Regions from separate parts of the Leptolyngbya sp. NK1-12 genome, predicted to be linked through region 1. Evidence: predicted binding sites of a transcription regulator. Region 1 holds the regulator's gene; each other region holds the start of a gene.
What was found. The regulator NtcA, encoded in region 1, controls nitrogen genes in cyanobacteria. The targets are predictions, from matches to a motif close to TTTGTANNNNNNNNTACAAA.

Region 1 (5,740 bases):
CAAGCGCCCAAAACGCGAGTCGGGCGACTTCGACGAGTCGGGAGTAGGCGGATTTCTCTAGCCTACCATCGTCTGCGAGTACGGCTAATCGCGGCCCTATTTCCAGCTTTGCTAATCGATTACCAGCCAAGGGTTGGACAGAATCAGCGGTCTACAGCACTCCCTTCGAGCTAGGAATGGTTTGCGCCCGCCGGGGGTCAATTTCCACTGCCATACGCATAGCGCGAGCAAACGCCTTGAAGGTTGCTTCAATGATGTGATGGGAATTGATGCCATCGAGCTGGCGGATGTGGAGCGTCATCTGGGCATGATTCACCACCGCTACAAAAAACTCGCGTACCAGTTGGGTGTCGTAGGTACCGACCCGCTCGGTGGGAATCTGTAGCCCATAGCTGAGGTGAGGGCGGCCAGAAAAATCCAGCGATACTTGCACCAGCGCTTCGTCCAAGGGTGCAACAAAATGCCCAAAGCGGACAATGCCTTTGCGATCGCCCAACGCTTTGGTCAATGCCTGCCCCAGCGTGATCCCGACATCCTCATTCGTGTGGTGATCGTCAATCTCGATGTCACCTGTTGCCTGCACGTCTAGGTCAATTAACCCATGCGACGAAATTTGATGCAGCATGTGGTCCAGAAACGGAATGCCGGTTTTGGCAATGCAGCTTCCTTGCCCGTCTAGATTCAGGCTGACCTGCACATTCGTTTCTCCGGTAACCCGATGGACTGAAGCAGTGCGGCTAGGAAATTCTAACTGACGCGAAGCAGGCTGATTGTCGGGAAGGTTGGTGCGAGAGTCGCGAGTCTGCATGGTGAGATGCCGAAGAATGGCTACAAGATTTTCTGCAAAAGTTTCTGCAAAAGTTTTCTGCAAGATCTCTATTTTGCCTCAGCATCTGACAAAAAAACGCCACTCAGACCAGAGTGACGTAAACCATTTGACGTGACCAATTCTTAGGGTAGGGATTGCTTGGACGATAACCCTGCTACTGAGATTAACCCTGCTACTGAGACAATTGGGCCTTAAGCGGGGTAGCTGTCGATTTGGCGAGCTTCTTGCGGATAATGGAAGGCAAAACTAGCGGCCAAAAGAGTGTAGCAATAATCAAAACCATCCAGGAGAGGCGATCGGTTTTGGGTGTAGAAGTGTCCTTCCAAAAGGCACGAAATGAAACGCCAAAGACAAGAAGCGCGCCAGTGATGTAGAGTACCATGCTGCTGAATTCCTTGATGCTTACGCCTGTTAACTTGCATCTGTTAACTCGATCAAACCACTTGCATTCGCTGAGGAGTAAGGCTAGAATCACCGATTTTGTTTGATCAAGTTCTGCCAAGCTTCCTGGAGAATACCGAAAAATTGACCTCTGTTCTGCCGTGATTTCACGAATCGTTACGTCTGGTCAAACCAGTAGCTCAGTAGTTTCCGCAAAAAACGCTCTGGCTTCAGAGCAACGACAGGCAGGCGCAGTTCCATCAATTCAGGCAATTCAGCTTATTCCTCAGCTTTTGCAGGCTCAGACATGCCCATAATTTCGTAGCCCGCATCTACGTAGAGGATCTGCCCGGTAATGCCGCTAGCCAGATCGCTGCACAGAAATGCGGCTGCATTGCCAACTTCCAGTTGCGTAACGGTACGCCGCAGCGGAGCCGCCCGTTCCACATGGTGAATCATGTCTAGAATGCCACCCACGGCAGAAGAGGCTAGCGTGCGAATTGGGCCAGCCGAGATCGCATTGACTCGTACCTTTTGCGGTCCCAGTTCAGCCGCGAGGTAGCGCACATTCATTTCCAGCGCTGCTTTTGCGATCCCCATCGTGTTGTAGTTGGGGATCACTCGCACGCCGCCCAAATAGCTGAGAGTGAGAATGCTGCCGCCCTCGGTCATTAATGGCTTCGCATAGCGACTGAGGCTGACCAGCGAATAGGCGCTCACTTCGATTGCTAGAGAGAAATCTTGACGCGATACGCTGCTGAAGTCACCGCTCAAGGCATCTTTGCTAGCAAACGCAAGGCAGTGAATCAAAATATCTAAGCGGCCCCACTTATCCTGAATCACCTCGAATGTTTCCTGCATCTGAGCTTCATTCTGCACATCACAGGGGAGGTACAAACTGGGTTGGAGCGGTTCTACCAAATCTGCCACTTTCTTTTCGTTGCGGCCCTTTTCATCAGGCAGATAGGTAATACCCAGATTGGCTCCTGCGGCGTGAAGCTGTTGGGCAATTCCCCAAGCGATTGAGCGGTTGTTAGCGATTCCTGTCACCAGGGCATTTTTTCCAGACAAATTCAACATGACCCTTCACCCAATGTCGTTTGGCGTCTCAAGAATACTGAAAAACGGGGACGGAAAGAAACTGGTGAGGGAGTTTTAAGTTTTGAGTTTTGGCGACATAGCCTGTACGCTGGGCGTTAGTCTTTGCTTAGGCATGGTGTGTAGTTTTGTAGCTTGCTGCTGTGGAAGTCTTGTGAACCGATGTTGCCCAGATGTAGCGTTGCCAGAGGCAGTAGCAGGGGTTTAAGTTCTACTGCCTTGCAACTTTTGGGTTGAACGGCTATGCTCTATTTTCATTACTCAGAAAAAATTCTGAAAATATCTCAGCAAATAGCATTCTGGTCTGAGATTTCAGCATTGTGTAATTCTTGCTACAAAAAACTATCGCATTCTTAAGTTTAGTGTTTTAAAGTCAGAGTTCTATCACAGTATGATTGTGTTATGCAGCACAATTTATCCTAAGAGTTCTGGCTAAAAACTGGTAGTAAGCGTAAATAAGTACGAAGAGCGCTTCGGGGGTTATTACAACTACAGGCTCATACAGGCTCACGATAATAGGCTAGGGATAAAGGCATGGTAGCGTTGCAAGATAGACCGTTAGCAAATGTATTCCGTCAGTTGAGCGGTGGTGCCTTCCCGCCTGTCGTAGAGACTTACGAGCGCGGCAAAACCATCTTCTTTCCAGGTGATCCAGCGGAACGGGTTTACTTCCTGATGCGAGGGGCGGTCAAACTCTCTAGGGTTTACGAAGCTGGGGAAGAGATTACCGTAGCCTTGCTGCGCGAGAATAGCGTCTTTGGCGTACTCTCTCTGATTACCGGGCACCGCGCCGACCGCTTCTACCACGCTGTTGCCTTTACGCCCGTGGAGTTGCTTTCAGTACCCATTGAGCAGGTTGAGAAGGCGCTCAAGGATAACCCAGAGCTGTCGATGATCATGCTGCAGGGTTTGTCGTCTCGCATCCTGCAGACTGAGATGATGATCGAAACCTTGGCGCATCGGGATATGGGTTCCCGTCTAGTTAGCTTTTTGCTAATTCTCTGCCGCGATTTTGGTGTTCCTGCTCAGGATGGCATCACCATCGATCTCAAACTTTCCCACCAGGCGATTGCAGAGGCAATTGGCTCGACGCGAGTAACAGTAACGCGGCTGCTAGGCGACTTGCGGCAAGACAAAATGATTTCCATTCATAAGAAAAAGATTACCGTTCACAATCCAGTCACCCTGAGTCAGCAGTTCACTTAGGTAAGCTTTGAGTGATAGAAACCCCCCAAATTGGGGGGCAGGAGGGCTTAGTTAGCCTTATATCTTCAAACTTTGCAAATCTTTCAAGTCAGTTAAGCAAGCACAAAGTCAACCTCATCAGCGCCTTTGGTTTTGCCCTGGCCACTGGTCAGTTTCTGCCCTTTTACCTCTACAGCAAAGGGAGTGCTGCCCAAGTTGATGTTGTAATCGGTTTCCTGATTGGTATAGCCAACGCTGGCAATCATCTTGCGGCCTTCGGGTGTGTAAATAAAGGCCAGCATTTGGTTTTTGTTTTTCTTATTGTCGCGTGCCCAAACCACCATGTACTGCTTGCCCTGGTAGTCGAACACCTTGGCTGGACGATTGGGAACATAGCGGCCTGGTTCGCCAAAGCTAACATCGAGGAATTTTTGCAGCGAGGCGTCTTGGACTTTGGCATAGGCCACTTCTGCGGCAGAAGCAGGCAGTTGATCACCCTGGCTTTCATCCGGGACATCTTCCTCACCCCGATTCTTGAAGTAATCAACCGCGGCTTTGGTGCCAATTGCGCCGACGGTAGCAATGCCAGCACCCACTAAGATGTTGCGAAGCAGATTATTACGATTAGTCATGATTCAGCAATATCCTGTAACGTTTTCAACTATAGGAGGGCCGTTCGCGCCTTCTAGGTAGGATTAACAAAAACTTCAGACTTGTAATACAGCCTTTTCCAGGCTAATGAAGTACAAAAAATAGGGTGCAGGGGCCGTGCCCCTACGTGGGGGCGAAGCCCCCACACCCCTCGTACCTTACCAGAGTGGAAAAAGCTATAGCAGGCTGATCAGTCATGAAAAGGGCCGCAGGAGCCGGGAGTCAGAACATTACCTACTCCTGCACCAGCGAGTTTGCCCGTTGATGCTCCGCTAACCGTTGCCCTACAGCAAACCCCACTCCTGACTCCTAGCTTTTTCTAAAGCGCTTCCGGCTCCTGACCTGACACCACCGGAGCCACCTTCTTCAGCTTTAGCTCTGGGTGCTCGCCTTCCACCTGCTGACAATTCCACTCATTACGAAACAGCAGCACCGGACGGCCCCAGCTATCTTTAACGGCAACCGTGTTGAATAAACGGCCTACCTTTTGCAAGGCTTCCCAACCGCCCTCCACCCAACGGGCAACGCTATAGGGCAGCGGATCGAGCAGAGTTTCCACGCCATATTCATTCTGCAAGCGGAACTGCACCACCTCAAACTGAAGCTGACCCACCGCCGCCAAGATTGGATCCCGCTTCGATTCGTCGGCAGAGTACATGATTTGTACCGCTCCTTCTTCGCGCAGTTCATTCACCCCCTTGCGGAATTGCTTGAACTTTGAGGGGTTAGGATTGCGCAAATAGGCAAACAGCTCTGGCGAGAACATAGGAATGCCTTCGTACTCCAGCTTTTGGCCGTTATAAATCGTATCGCCAATTGCAAATACGCCGGGGTTATTCAAGCCAATCACGTCACCTGGATAGGCTTCGGCCAACGATTCCCGATCCTGACCAAACAGCTTTTGGGGGTGAGAGAGCCGCACGGTTTTGCCGGAGCGGGCATGGTTCACCACCATATCCTTCTCGAACTTGCCAGAGCAGACGCGGATAAAGGCAATCCGGTCCCGATGTTTGGGGTCCATATTGGCTTGCAGCTTGAAGACAAACCCCGAAAAGTCTGGATGGGTTGGTTGAATTTCGCCAATCGTGCTGCGGCGAGATGCGGGTTTCAGCGCATAGTCGAGAAAAGCAGTCAAGAACAGCTCGACACCAAAATTGGTCATGGCGCTACCAAAGAAAACCGGCGTCATTTTGCCTTGATGAATCAAATCCAGATCAAACTCGGCCCCAACGCCATCGAGCAGCTCTAGATCTTCTTTGAGCTTGTAGTACAGATCCTGCTCTAACAGGTCTTCGATTCGCGGATCGCCCAAATCAATTACCGTATCAGCCGCTTCCCGGCTACCGTGGGCCGACCGCTCAAACAAATGAATCTGCCGCTGGCGGCGGTCGAATACTCCTTTAAACCGATCGCCCATACCGATTGGCCAGTTGACCGCATAGGTCTGCAAACCCAACTCTTGCTCGATCTCGTCCATCAGCTCAAACGGATCGCGTCCGGGCCGGTCCAGCTTGTTGAAGAAGGTGAAGATGGGAATCCCCCGCATCCGGCAGACTTCAAACAGCTTGCGGGTCTGTGGCTCTAGACCTTTGGCTG
Region 2 (5,740 bases), on a different replicon from region 1:
AAGGGTTTGACCACATAGTCATCGGCCCCTGCATCTAGCCCAATCGCTTTATCGTGACTGCTGCTGCGGGCCGTTAACAGCAGGATTGGCATCTGATAACCGTGGGAGCGCAACTGTTGGCAGAGGCTGATGCCATCGAGCTTAGGAAGTGATACATCCAGTAAGATCAGGTCATAGGTAAAGGCTTCTGCCAAGTTCCACCCGGCTTCTCCATCGGTGGCTACTTCAACGGTATAGTTCTGGTTACTCAGGGTGGCAACCAACGCTTCGGTGGTCAACTTATCATCTTCGATGATCAGAATTTTCATGGCTGTCTGTTCACGGAAGGGTTAATCGTAGTATCACCTGACAGCCCAGTCTATCGAGACATCATCAGCATAGAAATTTATTCTAGCTTCCTGTTAATGGGCCAAGCAATTTGTCATGTTTTGCAATCAATTTTGAAGTGTTGTTAATTTGATTGCAGTTTAGTTGCGGTTCAGCTGCAAATAAATCCTCTGATCTTCGCTCAGCAACGGTTAGCTAATAAGCCCGTACTCTGTCTATGTAGCTGTGCCTACCCTGTGGGAGGCTGCGCAGGAGTCGCCGTAGCATTGCTGAATCGGCAAATGATCTCCTGATGAGGAATGTGAGCGAACTGCTCCCACTGGATCGTTGCCTAATAGTGTGATCATCTTGCTCGTGGTTTTGTATCACCATTCAGCAACGCCGAGCTGTCAAGCAGTCATTACCTGCCCATCGCCTTATCTAACTTATCCATCTAACTTATCCAGTGATGGCGGATACAGATATGAAAGCAGGCAGCCTATTCTGTATAAAGGTAGCATGTCTGGTAATAGCAACTGGCAACAGCACTTAGTAACAGCAATGGCATTCAACGGTTCTGCATCTTCCAACTCGCTGCGCTTGCTGATGGATCTCCAACAGGTGAGTCAAATGGCTCAAGCCTTCAGTGGCTGTTTGGACCCAACCGTGATCGCGAAACAAGTCACCGATCAAATTATCAGCGTCTTTGACTGTGCCTTTGCCCGCATCTGGTTAGTAGAAGCCGATCAAACCGCTCTGCGTTTGGTTGCATCGTCGGGACTGTATACCCACACGGATGGCTCATTCTCTAGAGTGGCGATGGGAGCCTATAAGGTGGGTAAAATTGCCCAAAATCGGATTCCATTTCTGAGCAATCATTTAGCAGAAGAACCGTGGGTAAAAGATCGAGAATGGGCCATTGCTGAGCAGATTACGGGCTTTGCCGGATATCCGCTGGCTGTAGGCGATCGTGTTGTAGGAGTATTGGCTGTTTTTAGTCATCGACCGTTATCGCCAGAATTCCTAGAAGTATTGCAATATCTGTGTGCGACTGTTACAGTTGCCCTCGATAGTGCATTGGCACATCAGCGAGAACAGCAGTCTCCAATCCATTCATCCGTTGTTGTTCTACCTTTATCAGAACAAATAGCAACTCTTTTATCCCAATCTCGATTCTGTCTGGTGGGAACCGAGCGTTTACTGCCTATGTCGCTGAATGTGCTGCTGCTGCGAACTGGTGAAATGCTCAGCCAGTTACAGTGCAGTCATTGCCGTTTGATGTATGAGTCAACTCAGGTTTTACTCGATGCAATGGTCATCCCAGATATTGGTTCAAACGCCAGCTTGCCGGTTAAACAGCTTGCATCTAGAAACTTACAGGACTGGATCGCAGCCATTTTCGATGAATTGCGGTTAGCTAGCGCCTGTGTGGGAGGCACACTGCAAACGCTGAGTGGAGCCGCCAATCAAGCAATGCTGCAAGTGCTGCTGACATTGCCGTATCCAGATTCCCGCTCCCAAACTTCGCCCTTGTCAGACCGCGAGCAGGAAATGTTGCTGCTGCTGGCTGCCGGGTTTCGCGATCGCGACATTGCCGATCAGCTCCACATTAGCGAACGCACGGTCAAATTTCATATCAATAACGCAATTGCCAAACTTCAGGTCCAGACTCGCTGTCAGGCTCTTTATCAGGCCGTGATCCGAGGCTGGCTGGATCGAGGGTTACCTGTCTAAATGAACAGGGGATGTTGCCAAAACTGCATTATTAGTTACTATTTGTGAATACTGATTCTGTCAATAAAGCCAGATTCTAGCGATCTGTAGCGATGGCTACAAGAAGTTGATCGGCTTGTTTTTTATGCTGCACATACAATGCTCAGCGTCGATGCTTAGCCTCGATCCGATTCCGTGAATCTCATTTCTCAGCCAGCAGTAAAGTTTCTGTTAACTCCTGTTAATTGCGTTTAGACTCTGGTAGGTTTATTGTCTAGGTTGAGCTGAACTCACCTCCAAACTGATTGGAATAACTCTTGGAATGAGGAAAATTTTATGCCTGAAGTAACAGCTCCTGTGCATCAACCGGGTGACTTTTTTGTCGATTACGAGGAGAAGGTATTTCCCGACATCAAGGCGGAACCAGGCGAAAAAGCATTGGTGACGTTCCATACGGTTGCTTTTGAAGGATCGATTGGTTTAGTAAATTTACTGCAAGCCACTCGCCTCCTGCGCAAAGGATTTGACACCTCGGTTTTGCTCTATGGTCCAGGAGTCACCTTGGGTGTGCAGCGTGGTTTCCCCAAACTAGGTGATGCCGCTTTCCCTGGTCATCAAAATTTTAATGACCAGCTAAGTAAGTTCATGTCGGAAGGTGGAAAAGTCTATGCCTGCCGATTTGCACTCCAAGCTCTCTACGGCCACGGTGAACCTTCGCTGATTCCAGGCATTCGCCCGATCAATCCTCTGGATGTGCTGGATCTGATTCTGATGCACCGTAAGGATGGCGCGTTTATTTTGGATACCTGGACGCTGTAGAGTGTGCGTTGGAGATGCGGGCGATGCGGGCGATGCGGGCGATGCGGCTCGTGAGCCTCGCCGAACGGGGGGAGGATAGACGTGGGGTAGGTTTTGCCGAGAGGCTAACGACAAGCAGTTCACTAATTAGCTAAACCAGTGTTGCTGAATGAGGAATGATGGTTTAGAGCTAATTTATAAAGTGAATCTAAAGCTCCGAAACTGTTGGTATGGCTTGATCCCCCCTAGCCCCCCTTCACAAGGGGGGAACTCGACTCCGATGCTCAAGTCCCCCTTAGCAAGGGGGATTTAGGGGGATCAAAACAGTTGTTTACAAATTAGCTCTTAAAGTTTCGCTTCCTCCCGTTCCCCTTTTCTAAGATGGCAAATTTGACCAAACAGGACAAACCCATGACTGAACCAACGATCGTGCGGGCTGCGGCTGTTCAGATCAGTCCGGTGCTGTTTAGTCGGGATGGAACCACCGAGAAGGTGTTGCAGGCCATTGCGGATGCGGCCCAGGCGGGTGCGCAGTTGGTTGTGTTTCCAGAGACGTTGATTCCCTATTACCCCTATTTCTCGTTTGTACAGCCGCCTGTACTGATGGGAAAGGAACACATGCGTTTATACGAAGAAGCTGTAGAAGTTCCCAGTGCTGTTACGGATGCGGTGAGTCGAGCTGCGCGGTCCTACGGATTGGTAGTAGTCCTAGGCGTGAATGAACGAGATCATGGCTCGCTGTATAATACGCAACTTGTTTTTGATGCGGACGGTACTCTGCTGTTGAAGCGACGCAAAATCACGCCGACCTATCATGAGCGGATGGTGTGGGGACAGGGGGATGGAGCCGGATTGAAGGTGCTGGATACGGCGGTTGGTAAATTGGGAGCCTTGGCCTGTTGGGAGCATTACAATCCCCTAGCTCGGTATGCTCTAATGGCTCAACATGAGCAGATTCATTGCGCCCAGTTTCCCGGTTCGATGGTAGGGCAGATTTTTACCGAGCAGATTGAGGTGACGATTCGGCATCACGCCCTGGAGGCCGGTTGTTTTGTCGTTAACGCCACAAGCTGGCTCTCGCCCGATCAGGTCGAACAAATCACGCCGGATCCGAAATTGCGATCGGTGTTGAATGGTGGCTGCTACACGACGATTGTGAGTCCAGAGGGAGTGTTGCTGGCTACACCAATTACTGAAGGCGAAGGCATGGCAATTGCCGACCTCGATTTTTCCTTAATTACCAAACGCAAACGGATGATGGACTGTGTTGGCCACTATGCCCGTCCCGATCTGCTGCAGCTAAAGTCCAATATGGCCCCTTGGTCCGTACTGAGTGAAGTGTCTGAGCAAGCGATGGAGAATGGATCAGCGCAGATGGTCAGGATCTCCTCTGAGTTGCCGCTAGAACCACAAAATCTATAGCTCAACCCAATTCACTCAACTCACTTGTGAACACACTATGAATACGCAACGGTTAATCGCAGAGCTGCAATCTCATGGATTGAAAATTATCAATGCCGAAGCTGGGGCCTCTGGACGCAAAGGAGGAGCTGGACCATCGGATCACAAGGCAGTGACGATTGCTGGAACGACCGTAATGGTGCCGATCTACACCGATGCCGCTGCTAGTTCGCCCTACAGCGCTACGATCAATGCCCAGACGAATCAGGCAGTTCTGCACTGGGAATCGGATCCGATAGCGTCGATTAGCTTTCCGCAGCAGCCCAAGTTTTACAGCCTCAAAACAGCAGACGGAATTCCTTATTGGAAAATTGCCCTACTGCACAGTCGCGATGTGTTGGCGACCACAGTGCTTCAAACCTGTATGCGCTACAGCGATGCGGCTACAGCCTGTCAGTTTTGCGCGATTGGTCAATCTCTAGCTGCAGAACGGACGATTGCCCGGAAAACACCGCTTCAGTTGGCCGAGGTGGCCGAGGCAGCCGTGCGGTTGGATGGCGTCACGCATATGGTGATGACCACCGGCACCCCCAACACTGGCGACCGGGGCGCGGCCTATCTGGCTGATTGCGCTGCTGCGATCAAACAGCGGGTGAACTTACCGATTCAGGCCCAGTGCGAACCCCCAGAAGATTTCTTTTGGTTTGAACGCATGAAGGATGCGGGCGTTGATAGTTTGGGGATGCATCTAGAAGCAGTCGATCCCGATGTGCGGGCCGCGATCATGCCCGGTAAGGCGACGGTGCCGCTGACGGTATACTTTCAAGCCTTTGAAGCCGCCGTTAAGGTATTCGGCTGGGGACAGGTCAGCACCTATCTGCTGGCGGGCTTGGGCGATGATCAGGCGACGCTGGTAGCAACGGCAGAACGCTTGATTCAGATGGGTGTGTATCCGTTTGTGGTGCCGTTTGTGCCGATTACCGGAACTCCCCTGCAACACTATGCGCCTCCCTCGAGTCAGTTTATGTATGACCTGTATCAGCAGATTGGTGCCCTACTCAACCGAGCCGGAATGGCTTCCGCTGACATCAAGGCGGGCTGTGCTAAGTGTGGAGCGTGTTCGGCGTTGCCGGTGTTTGAGGCAGATCGGGGAGATGAGGGAGATGGGGGAGATGCGGCTCGTGAGCCTCGCCGAACGAGGGGAGATTGGGAAGGTGGGGAAGAGCTGGTGGCTCGGTTGAGTAGGAGTGACTGTAAGGTTGGATGAATGTTGCATTACCAATTCAAAAATTCAATTCAAGCAGCCATAACGTGTGGGACGTTAGGGATTTAGGGGGAGCGAAAGGCTGAAGCAGCAGCACCAAAGTCTTTGAAAACGCTCTAGGATCTGCCCAACACCCAAAATGACCAATCCAGCAAGAACATCATTCACATCCTTACTCATTCCCCACCCCCATCTCCCCTCGTTCGGCGAGGCTCACGAGCCGCATCTCCCCACCCCTCACTCCCCACCCCCTACCCC
Region 3 (5,740 bases), 2.6 Mb from region 1:
TAGATTGTTTATCAATTGACGGCTATAAATTCCAGTTGGCCGATCAAAGCTGGTTACTGATTCGCTTTAGCGGCACCGAACCGGTTCTGCGTCTCTACTCCGAAGCCCTGACTCTAGACGAAGCCCATCGCAATCTCAACTGGGCCAAAGACTGGGCTAACTCGATCTAAACGCATTCCCCATCTACCTTACCTATGCCCCAGCTCGTAGTCGCCACTAGCAACCCTGGCAAGCTGAAGGAAATGCAAGCCTACCTCACCGATCCCGAACTAGCAGAGTGGAAGCTAATTCTGAAACCTGAAGGATTGGAAATCGAAGAAACCGGCACTACCTTTCTAGAAAACGCCTGCCTCAAGGCAACTCAGGTGGCTCATGCCCTGGGCAAATGGGCAATCGCCGATGATTCGGGACTATCGGTTGAGGCATTGAATGGTGCACCCGGACTCTACTCGGCCCGCTATGCCGCAACCGATCAAGCTCGAATTCAGCGGCTGTTATCGGAATTACAGGATGTAGAAAACCGCTCGGCCTGGTTTACTTGCGCCATTGCTATCGCTCGTCCCGATGGTTCTATTGCCTTGCAGACCGAAGGAATCTGTCCAGGAGAAATTTTGCGAGAAGCGAGAGGCAGTGGTGGATTTGGCTACGATCCAGTGTTCTATGTTCCAGAACAAGGCTTGACGTTTGCCGAAATGCCATCTGCCCTGAAACACACCATTAGCCATCGAGGGCGCGCTTTTCAAGCCTTGCTGCCAAAACTTAAAGAAGTTTTGAGTTCTCAGTTTTGAGTTTTGAGTTCTCAGTTTTGAGTTTTGAGCTGAGGTGTTGAGCTAAGCTGCATTCAAGTTGCAAGTTTAGAAGGAACCTAGAATCCTGCCTAACTCAGGACTAGTCACTCAAAACTCTTTAGAAGCTGTTTGAACAGGATTTTCTCGTCTGGATCCGCCTCCTCTTCTGGGATGCCCGCAGGTTCTGGGATGCCCGCAGGTTCTAGGATGCCCACAGGGCCATAATCCCTCGTTGGCAGAGACTTTGAACAGCGATGGCCGAGAAAATCCCCCATTCTGGGGGATTTAGGGGGCTTTTCAAACGGATTCTTAGAGTCATTTCTAACTCAAAACTCAACCCTCAAAACTCAAAACTCCTTAGATAGCTTCTTGGTTCTTCTCGCCAGTCCGGATACGGATAATTTGATCAACCGGTGAGACAAAGATTTTGCCATCGCCAATTTCGCCAGTCCGAGCTGCCGCAATAATCTTGTCAACGACCATATCGAGCTGATCATCTTCGACCACGATTTCTACCTTCAGCTTTTGCAGAAATTCCACCGTATATTCTGAGCCACGATAGCGCTCGGTTTGGCCCTTCTGACGCCCGAAACCACGCACCTCAGAAACGGTCATGCCCACAATCCCTGCGTTGACTAAGGCAATCTTGACCTCATCGAGCTTAAACGGACGAATAATCGCTTCAACTTTCTTCATTGACTCCGTCACTCCCTATCTAATCTATTGCTATGGATGGAATAACCTGATTGTTTCTACCACCGTCAGGAAAATAGGTTTTGTACTATAAGCTACGTTTGAGTGTTACGCAACTGTTCCCTACAATTTTGCCATTAGTTGTAAATTAAGTTGAGCTTCTGAAGTGAGCTTTCCACCGGAGACTACAGATTGGTCGAAATTGCCTGCACTGGACAGGTAGGAATGCACTGCTCACACACAATACAGCGGGAGCGGGTAAAGTTGAGGCGAAAAGTTTGGGGATCCAGGCTGAGGGCTTCGGTGGGACAAACCCCTGTGCAAAGGCCACAGTGCACGCAAACCTCTTCATCGATAAAAATTTCCCGACTGGCAGGCGAGATGCCAATATCCTGAGACCGCATCCATTCCATCGCCGCATCGAGCTGATCGATATCTCCCGACAGTTCCACCACCAGCATTCCAACTTGATTGGGGGTAATCTGGGCGCGGAAGATGTTGGCAGCGACATTGAAATCCTTCGCCAATCGATAGGTTACAGGCATATGCACTGCCCGCTTCGGAAAAATTAGAGTGACGCGCTTTTTCACACCCCGGCCTCCTAAACCAAATCTGTTTGTAAGCTAATATCAGTACAGTTATGTGAGCCTTGTGGCGATTGTTGCCGTTTTTCTGACAGCCTTATGACTGCTAATTCACCTACTCCTCAGTCTACTCAGCCAACCGACCAAGCTGCTGTATCCACAATGCAACGCCTACGCAATTTGATTATTGTGCTGGTGGCAGTGGGGCTGAGCGTAGCCGTGTTTCTGGGTGTACAAACGGGGAGCAACACTGGCTCCTTGGCGGCTATGGCAAAGACTGCCACTCCATTAGAAACCGCGCTTACCAATCAAAAACCCAGCCTGATTGAGTTTTATGCTGACTGGTGTACGTCCTGTCAGGCGATGGCAAAGGACATGAGCGACCTGAAGCAGGAGTACGGCGATCAGGTGAATTTCGTCATGCTGAATGTTGATAACAACAAATGGCTGCCCGAAATGCTGCACTATCGAGTGGAAGCCATTCCCCACTTTGTTTTTCTCAACCGCACGGGTGAGTCAATCGCAGCCACAATTGGAGAGCAACCCCGTCCAATCATGGCCGCCAACCTAGACGCCCTCGTAACCGACGCCCCCTTGCCTTATATTCAGCAACGAGGCCGCATTTCTCAAGTTGAAGCGCCGGTTGCTCCTAAAGCTAGTGCTGGTGAGGATCCGCGCAGTCATGGAGCACAGGTCGTTCCTCAGTAATTATCAGGGTCACTGGATTACTGGATCCTCAATCACTAGTATTACCAGTCATTAGCATCAGCCAGAATCAAGTAGCCGTGACAGGTACCGTAACAAGTAATCGTAAGCGGTGATGGAATTGGAAAGACAAGCGCCCGTGATTACCTTATTGACCGATTTTGGTCTCAACGATGTCTATGTGGGCGTACTCAAGGGCGTGATTGCCCAGATTAACCCTGCTCTAACAGTTGTCGATCTAACTCACCAAATTCCGCCCCAAAATATTGCTGCGGCTCAGTTCAATCTGCTCAACGCCTACCCCTATTTCCCGGCTGGAACCGTGCATGTTGCGGTGGTGGATCCAGGTGTAGGAGGCGCACGTCGCTCAATTGCTTTAGAACTATCCGATGGCTTTTTGGTTGGTCCCGATAACGGTATTTTTACAGGTCTACTGGCTCAACGAACTATTCTCCATGCCGTTGAACTGACCAATACCGAATATTGGCGTGTACTGCAACCCAGCAACACCTTTCATGGACGCGATATCTTCGCTTCGGTTGCGGCTCACCTCGCCAATGGAGTACCGCTTTTGAATTTAGGAGCGCCCTTCGACCCTGCCACGCTAGTGAAGCTGCCGTTGGCAACCTGCACTCCAACCCCAACTGGATTCAGCGGCAATATTCAATACATTGATCGGTTTGGCAACGCCATTACCAACATTCCAGGTGACTTCGTACAGGGCAAACGCTGGTCCGTTACCCTCGGAAAGCGAACGATCCCCGGCTGTCGTACCTACTCTGAGGCCGCGCCCGGTCAACCGCTAGCACTAATTGGCAGTCACGGCTGGGTCGAAATTGCCATCAATGGCGGTGATGCCCAGTTTCAGCTCCGCCTCAATTGGCATGATACGGTGCAAGTCGTCACCTGATTAGCCAAATTGCAGACACTGCCGGGAAATATTAACGAATCCAGTTAAACAGGTGCCACCCCGATCATATTCAGCTGGGATCTGCTGCCATGACCAGGCTATAGTTTACAAACCTGGCCGTTGTAGAAACCTGAACAATGTAGGTGCCTGCCGCAAGTGTTTTGTTCTCGATGGCTAAACCGGCACCACTGCCTGCTGTTTTTTGTTCCTCTAAAATCGTGTTGACGTTATCCCGCAGGCGTAGCGTCACTTCTCCGTTCAGCAAGTTGCCGTTTGGGCCAGTCAGTCTTAGGTTGAAACGACTTTTGGGGACAGTGAACTTGTAATAATCTTGCTGATCGCCAATGCCAACAAAGTCTTGAAATAGGCTATTGCTAGCATCAAGACTGACAATTTGGGCCGCATTGGGTGTGTTGCCCGCTCGGTCGGGAATTGCCGTAGTAGATAGGGTGAGCTGGTAGTTGGTTTCGTCTCTGGTGGGGTTGGCCGGTTCCACCTGAATAAAGTAATTGCCGGCGGCGAGGGGTTCCTCAAACCGGAAGCCGATTCGACCGTTGCTGGTTCGTTGCCTCACGACTCGCAGGGAACTGTCGCGAATCTTGATGGTGACATTGCCAGTCAACAAATCGCTATTTTCGCCGGTTAGCGCTAAACTCAACTGGCCGGTGGGAAACCCAAATCCACCCACACTGAAGGCATAGTAGTCGCTGCGGTCTTCTGCGCCAATAAACTCGCCGACCTGGGTTGGAGTGGAGGTGAGATCCAGAAAGCGAGGAGTGCTGGCCGTATTGCCAGAATCAGGAATGGGCGTGGTATTGGCCCGCAGCCGAAACCGGCTCCACTTGCCTCTGGCCAACACAGGACGCAGAAAATAGGTCCCAGGAGCTAAGCCTTTCACCTCAATCAATTCCGGACGATTGGCTAACCGCCGCGATGCTGCAATCACCGTTTCGCCCGTACTATCAAGCAGTTCCAGGTTTACGTTGGTATTGAATCGGGTATTGCCTAACCGGGCAATCAAATTACTGCGGGCTGCAAACCTGACTCGAAATGCTTTGGGCTGCTTGTCTTTTTCGAGTAAACCGCGAATCTCTTTGGAAACACCACGATTAAAGCTAAGCGGGGAAAAGCCTGAGTGCGACAAGGACTTCAACATGGTTTTTCAGCCATCATCAGAGCAGGGAAGATAGGGCCTAGACGGTTAACTACCGGCCTGCGACCGTACCTAGATCTCTAATCGATAACCTGAGACTGATTCAGGACAGTTTCCCTTGTGTTGCCTATGCCTTTAGATAGATTTTTGTCTTGAGATCCTCTCTACCAGAGGTCTATATTTCAGTTGAGGGCAGCCTGCTCGAGCGAGCGAGTCAGCTCTGTGAACTGAATGATGTCCTGGCGCGGATCCACATAGGCTACTTTGATTGCAATCCGCTCACCCAATTCGACTGGGCGGCTAAACCGCATCGCCATTTCTAAGCCCAAGTCTTCTATCAATACCAAGCCAAGATTCTCGTGTTCTCTCAGCCAGCGCAACATCAAAGCATGCCAAACTTCAGTAGAGTGGCGGCGTAAATACTCTAGACTCCAATAGCGGTTAGTTTGCCGTTCCACCAGCGTTGCTTCGTAGGTCGTGTTGCTAACGGCCTGAATCAGCTCTTGGGTGGCTTCTACCGAAAAAGGCAGTGGCTCGCCGCGCAGATGGGCTTTTAGCTGGAAATGGGCTAACAGATCGGCATAGCGCCGGATTGGCGACGTGACCTGAGTGTAGGTATCTAGACCCAAACTCGCATGGCGGCTTGGAGTGATGCTGACTTCACTGCGGGGCATACAGCGACGAATGGCACAGTCTCGGACCGGGCCGGGCTGCAGCTTCAAAAGTTCTTCTTCAGAAGGCAGTTCGGGCTGGGACTGGCCCCGGAAGGGCAACGGCAACTGATGGGCTTCGCCGTAGCGCCCGGCTACTTCTCCAGCCAGGATCATCATTTCGGCTACCATTGTGCGCGCCAACGAGTCATCTAAGACCGAAATGGTAATCTCATCTTCCTCAACTTTGATCGAGG
Region 4 (5,740 bases), 110 kb from region 1:
CCAAAAGCTTGGTTTAAAATTCGCTACTTCGATATTCCTGAGATCTACAGTAAGCTCTATCAAATTGGCTATCCTCGCCAGTTGTGTCAAAAAATGATGCTACACATGGCTGAAGAGGATTTTATTAGCCGAAACATGCTGAACAACCTAAAGTATTATCTCTGGTGCTTCTGGAAAGCGCCCCGCTGGTCCAGTCGAGTTGTGGCTGCCTATATCAGCTCCTTGCTGAGCTGCACCCTGGGTAGGAATGCCGCTATAAAACTGGCAGAAGTACGAATGCCCGGATTCAGCAGCACAGCCAAAGAACTTGTAGATTCTCAGTAGCCTAATTGAGCGAGATGCAACGATGTTAGCGAATGTACAGAAAAAGCTAGAGCGCAAAGCAGCTCAAGTTGCCCAGATTCCGGCTGAAATTGCCTATTATCTCCAACTGAAACAGCATGCTCGCCACTTGCCAACACTCGATGCGGTTGGTCAGCGGGCGGTAGCTGCCTGCAAACGGGAAGGAGTATTTATCACCTCGCTGGACGAATTGGGATTTGCCTCATCAGCGGCAATGCTTCAGGCGGCCAGACATTACCTCGATGTCATGGAGAGTATCCGCCCCAAACAAACGTTCGCAGATAATCATGCCAACCAACCGCTCCAATTGCTTCCTCCCCACATTTTCACAATGACTGATCTGGCCGAGTTTGCGAACTGGGGTCAGGAATCGCGGTTGCTCAGCATGGTGGAAAACTACATTGGGCTACCCATAGCATTTCAGGGCGTACATCTGCGGCGCGACTTTGCCAATCCTTTCCCGGTAACAACCGAATTTTGGCACCAAGACCTGGAAGATCGGCGCATGCTGAAGGCAATTATTTATCTGACCGATGTAGAAGAAAAAGACGGCCCATTTGAGTACATTCCTCGCTCCGAGGTTTCGCCTTGGGTCGCCAAACGAATCCATCGCCGTGTTGGTCAAGCTTATGCAAAATCGCAGGCAATGGGCCTGACGGACGCAGAAATGGAAACTTTCGTGCCACGCTCAGCCTGGAAACGCTGTCCTGGTCCTGTCGGAACTGTGGTGTTGATGGATCCCAAAAATATCTTTCATCACGGCAAATCTCGCCGGCAAGAACGAGCATCCTTGTTCTATGTATATACAGCGGCCAACCCCCTGCGCCCCGAACACTGCACTCAGTACTGCGATGCGTCCTATGCCCGACCGGAGCCGGCACAGTAGGGGCTTGGCTGTTTCAAGGTTAGATTATTTCAGAGTTAGATTATTTCAGAGTTAGATTATTTCAGTGGGTGTTACTAGCACATCAGCCTTATCACTAGCCTCTACATCGCTGACTTCACACAGCCAAACTGCAGCGGCAGTGCCGGTAGATTTTTGGGCTGGTTCAGGCTGAGCTAGCTGACTGAAATTGGCCGGAATCAGACCACTAGCAACCGCCGGGCTAAAGATCTGAATATGACCTCCCATTTGGCTCACTAACTCTCTGGCAATGGTTAAGCCTAAGCCAGTACCGGGAATATCAGTTGTGGCCTGAATACCACGATAGTGCCGCTCAAACAAATGCTGCAAATCTTCCGGAGGAATCCCCGGACCTGTATCGGCAATCACGATGACCTGATAATACAGCGGCTGGAAACCCGACTGAGGCAATCCTGTTATGGGTGATTCGGACACAGGCTGTCGTTGCACACCAATGTAGATCTGCCCACCTGCTGGAGTGTATTTAAGGGCATTATCGAGCAGATTATTCAAAACTTCGCGCAACGCCCGCCCATCGATCAGCAGCGGGGGCAGATTGGCAGGAATTTCGCTTTGCAGGGTCAACTGCCGGTCTTGAGCAATGGCGGCTGCGGTTTCTAAAAGAGGCTGCAATACGGTAGTTATAGCCTGGGGCCGGAGGTCAATGGCGCTTCCTAGCAGCATGCGGGTTTCAGTACGCGGATCAGGCAGACGGGTTGCGGTCTCTGAAGGCAATGGCGGCTGAAATGGCGATTGTGGTTCCTGATCTGAGTGGAGCAGCGGCAGCAAATCGGTTACATCCAGATCTATGGCCGTGTCGAGTTGCTGTAGCAATTCTTGCAGTCGGTCGCTCTCTCGCACAATACTTTCAGCCACAGAGCGATTCGTGTCGCCGGGGCGGAGCCGTTTCAGTAATAGTTTGCCAAAGGTTCTGACGGCAGTGAGGGGATTGCGGAACTGGTGGAGCAAATCATCAAACAAATCGGTTTTTTGCTCTTCTAGCAACTGCTGCTGCTGTAGATCCTGGGCTAGCCAACGAGACCGCCACTCTAAGATGCAGGCTGCTGTCAAGGTTTGAGCCACATGTTCGATCTGAGCCTGCTCTACCTCATTCCAAGCCCGATCAGCCCGAGCCGTCACCAGCAGGCCCATAACGCGCTCTTGATAGATCAGCGGCAAAACCATTTGCTGCTTGGGCAGCAACCCATCTGAGATTCGGTAAGGTGAAGCAGGCGACACCTGAGCCAGTAAAGCTTGAGTCTGGTTAGCATCGGTTTGAGAGTCTATGCCTGAGTCGGCTGCCAGCAAGCGTCGGGGGTACAGATTGGCTCCCACTTGCGCTAGAAACGACAGGATTTGCTCTTCGCCCCAGTTCAGCGCTACTTCTGGATGGGCTACAAACGGAATCAGCTGAGTATCGGGCGAAGTAGTCAGCTCTTCGGTTAAGTAGACAATACTTAATGCAGCTCCCATCCCCTGCGTCAGGAGGGCGACTTGCGATTGACAGAGTTTGAAGAATTCTGTACTGGTGGGCATGATTGCGCTACTCTTACACCTGCTTGCCTTGACACTGGTCGCCTACTTCCCACACGGTGCTGCCATTGGCCAAGCTTTCTCCCGAGTGTCCCAAGCTTTCATCCACAGCAGAACCAAAAATTAGCAAAACTAATTAAGCTCAATCAATAAGCTCAACAACCCTGTCCAAGCCGATGAATCCAGGCCGCTTTAGCCATGCTTTCACCATGAAAAGCTGCCTTCCGCCAGCACTGCATCTGAGAATGAGAAGCAAACCTGTTTAAAAATTTTAATTGAGCGGCCCAATTTATTGCGAAGTTTGTGCCTTAACCAACCATAACCCTGAGTGCCTGACCTAAAACGAAGAAAAACCTGAGGGGAGCTACAGATTTGCTTTAGATTTTGTATCAATAGTTTAAAGGAAGTTGAAATTCTATTCTCAACCCGATATACTTTGCACGGTCTTAGTATTTTGTAACTAGAGTTACATTAACGATAGTTACGACAAATCGTCAAGGAGCAATCACTTAAGAGAGGAGGTAGAGAGTTTGGCAAGAAGACGCAAACGCAAAAGTCGTCGTCGGTTGGAGGGACGCCGCATCCTAGAATTGGTGCCTCAGTATAGCATTGAGAGTGGCGAAGATAAGCCCGTCACTGCTGCTCGGAAGTTCATTCAGGCTGAAGGTATTTTGCCGCCAGCCCTGCTGTTGGTCAAGCGCAACGAGCACACCACAGATCGATACTTCTGGGCAGAGAAAGGTCTCTTCGGTGCTCAATATGTTGAGGAAAATCATTTCCTGTTCCCCAGTCTGCGAATGACAGAGGATGAGGCAGAAGGTCTAGTAGCTTCCAGTCGTTAGTCCAGGTTGAACCAGGTTCTGAGTCTGATAGAGTGGTGTTCTCCCCAACCCTCCTTGTGCTTCCCAAGCTAAATCGCTTTAGCTAAAGCAATTTGTAAAGTTTTGGGATTTAAGGTGCGGACAAGGTTCTTACAGTTCACGGGACGATTGAATGGTTGGAAATTAGCGAGACCTCAGCATTCGCTAAACCACCCTACAACTAAATACAGCAGCGGGGCGGGGTTGATTGGATCTCGTCCCGTTGCTGTATTTGTGCTTGCTTCTGCCGTTATATTAAGAAATTGATACATAAATTTCTGTGCTTCTATGCCCTTTATTCATATTCCTCAACCATGGCAGTTGCCGGAACGGCAGGTTACTTCAGAGGCGGCCTTCTTTAATCGGCGACGGTTTCTTCGCACTCTAGTTGGTGCTGGAATTGCCGGGGCGGCCTTGCCGCTGATTGGCTGTCAAAGGCAGAGCAGAGTGGATGCACCGACATTTGATACAAATCCTCTCAGCGCAACTCCCAACCCCACTTTTTCTCAGGTAGATCGGCCCACCACGAATGAGCAACTGGCAGCAACCTACAATAACTTCTACGAATTTGGCGGCACCAAACAAATCTGGCAAAATGCTCAGGCGTTGCCTACCGAAGATTGGAAGGTCGAAGTCACAGGTTTGGTCAACCAGCCGCGTACATTTGATTTGGAGACGCTACAACGAGAATTTCCGCTAGAAGAACGCCTCTATCGGTTCCGTTGTGTAGAAGCCTGGGCTATGGTGGTTCCCTGGATTGGGTTTCCAATGAATGCGATCTTGAAAGCGGTTGACCCTAAAGCTAACGCTAAGTTTGTACACTTCACGTCCTATTACGACCGCAGAATTATGAAAGGCCCAACTTTTCCCCCCAGCCAATTTCTGCCGTTTCCCTACACCGAAGGGCTACGGATTGAAGAAATGGCAAACGATTTGGCCTTTTTTGCAGTCGGGGTTTACGGGCATACCTTGCCCAAACAGCATGGTGCCCCAGTTCGAGCCGTAATTCCCTGGAAGTATGGCTTTAAGGGAGCCAAATCCATCGTTAAGATCGAGTTTGTTGAAACTCAACCTGCCACGTTTTGGAATACTATCAGTCCGGGTGAGTACAAGTTTGAATCAAACGTTGATCCAGAGGTTTCCCACCCTCGCTGGTCCCAGGCCAAAGAGCGGCTGATTGGTCCCAATTCAGAGTTTGACTGGGAGGAGGTGCCAACTTTGAAATACAACGGCTATGGTGAGTTTGTTGCATCGCTCTATGCCTAGCCTCGTTTGCACCTTTTGTACCTCACATGCCTATTGCAATTTGGGCTGCGTTGGCTCTTTGATGATTCCAAGGATAGAAAGGTAAACCGTTGGGGTGAAAACGTCAGGGTAAAAAGCGATCGAGAGCAGATTTAAGTTCTTCAATTTCGGCTTCGATGTTGCCTTGCTTAGCGGCACGGGCAATGCACTCGGTTAAGTGTTCATCCAAAATAATCCGAGAGACGCGATCGAGAGCGCCCCGAACTGCCGCAATTTGTACCAGCACATCCGGACAGGAACGGCTTTCTTGCACCATCATCTTAATGCCGCGAATATGGCCCTCAATCCGCGACAGCCGATTCACAATTCGCCGCAATGATTCCTCGCTGTGAACATGGGGATGGTTGGAATGCTCATCAGCGTGAGGCAGCACATCATCCCCATGAAGCTGGCCGGGATGGCTGTGCCCAATCGATTGAGAGCGAGAGAGTTCAGAGGCTGTCATTAGCAGTTCACAGAAACGATGTTTCTAAATCTTAGCCCAGCCCCAACCCATCCGTTGGCCGCGAGTTGATTGCCGCGAGTTGATTGCCGCGATTGGGCTTTACATCGAGAATTCTCGATGGATGCTTTCTTGTCGCAGTTCACCAGCCCTTTACTGCTTCACGGGCGGATTTTGGGTTGGTAGATCGGGAAGGGGAGGTGGAGCTGCTTCAGGAATTGGTAATTCGGTCGCCGCAGGAGGTGCCAATTCTGGTGCAGCCACAGGCGGCGGAGCTGGTTCAAGGGGGGCTGCAGGAACAGGATTGATCGGGGGTAACAGATCGGGTGATGCGGTCGTCGCTCTACTGGGTGG

Region 2: a site for NtcA is predicted at 2,124-2,143, ahead of HJG54_RS29015 (MSMEG_0572/Sll0783 family nitrogen starvation response protein). Genes of this name have one in related genera too.
Region 3: a site for NtcA is predicted at 1,564-1,583, ahead of HJG54_RS14585 (P-II family nitrogen regulator). Genes of this name have one in related genera too.
Region 4: a site for NtcA is predicted at 3,233-3,252, ahead of HJG54_RS25690 (DUF3155 domain-containing protein). Genes of this name have one in related genera too.

Annotation. Positions count from the first base shown of each region.
Region 1 is NZ_CP053586.1:6,103,322-6,109,061, reverse strand. Features, by position in the region: gene HJG54_RS26245 (hypothetical protein) at 1-174, shown strand, start outside; gene hisB (imidazoleglycerol-phosphate dehydratase HisB) at 152-808, opposite strand; gene HJG54_RS26235 (hypothetical protein) at 1,002-1,211, opposite strand; gene fabI (enoyl-ACP reductase FabI) at 1,490-2,290, opposite strand; gene ntcA (global nitrogen regulator NtcA) at 2,843-3,514, shown strand; gene HJG54_RS26220 (hypothetical protein) at 3,607-4,125, opposite strand; gene prfC (peptide chain release factor 3) at 4,464-5,740, opposite strand, start outside.
Region 2 is NZ_CP053587.1:111,924-117,663, reverse strand. Features, by position in the region: gene HJG54_RS29025 (response regulator) at 1-308, opposite strand, end outside; gene HJG54_RS29020 (LuxR C-terminal-related transcriptional regulator) at 826-2,040, shown strand; gene HJG54_RS29015 (MSMEG_0572/Sll0783 family nitrogen starvation response protein) at 2,356-2,838, shown strand; gene HJG54_RS29010 (Nit6803 family nitrilase) at 3,229-4,239, shown strand; gene HJG54_RS29005 (MSMEG_0568 family radical SAM protein) at 4,277-5,485, shown strand.
Region 3 is NZ_CP053586.1:3,465,363-3,471,102, reverse strand. Features, by position in the region: gene HJG54_RS14595 (phosphoglucomutase/phosphomannomutase family protein) at 1-170, shown strand, start outside; gene rdgB (RdgB/HAM1 family non-canonical purine NTP pyrophosphatase) at 195-788, shown strand; gene HJG54_RS14585 (P-II family nitrogen regulator) at 1,146-1,484, opposite strand; gene HJG54_RS14580 (NIL domain-containing protein) at 1,667-2,071, opposite strand; gene HJG54_RS14575 (thioredoxin family protein) at 2,165-2,773, shown strand; gene HJG54_RS14570 (SAM hydrolase/SAM-dependent halogenase family protein) at 2,886-3,680, shown strand; gene HJG54_RS14565 (PPC domain-containing protein) at 3,751-4,836, opposite strand; gene HJG54_RS14560 (ribonuclease catalytic domain-containing protein) at 5,016-5,740, opposite strand, start outside.
Region 4 is NZ_CP053586.1:5,988,323-5,994,062, reverse strand. Features, by position in the region: gene HJG54_RS25705 (glycosyltransferase family 2 protein) at 1-324, shown strand, start outside; gene HJG54_RS25700 (phytanoyl-CoA dioxygenase family protein) at 347-1,228, shown strand; gene HJG54_RS25695 (sensor histidine kinase) at 1,280-2,782, opposite strand; gene HJG54_RS25690 (DUF3155 domain-containing protein) at 3,310-3,621, shown strand; gene msrP (protein-methionine-sulfoxide reductase catalytic subunit MsrP) at 3,928-4,905, shown strand; gene HJG54_RS25680 (metal-sensing transcriptional repressor) at 5,009-5,389, opposite strand; gene HJG54_RS25675 (hypothetical protein) at 5,540-5,740, opposite strand, start outside.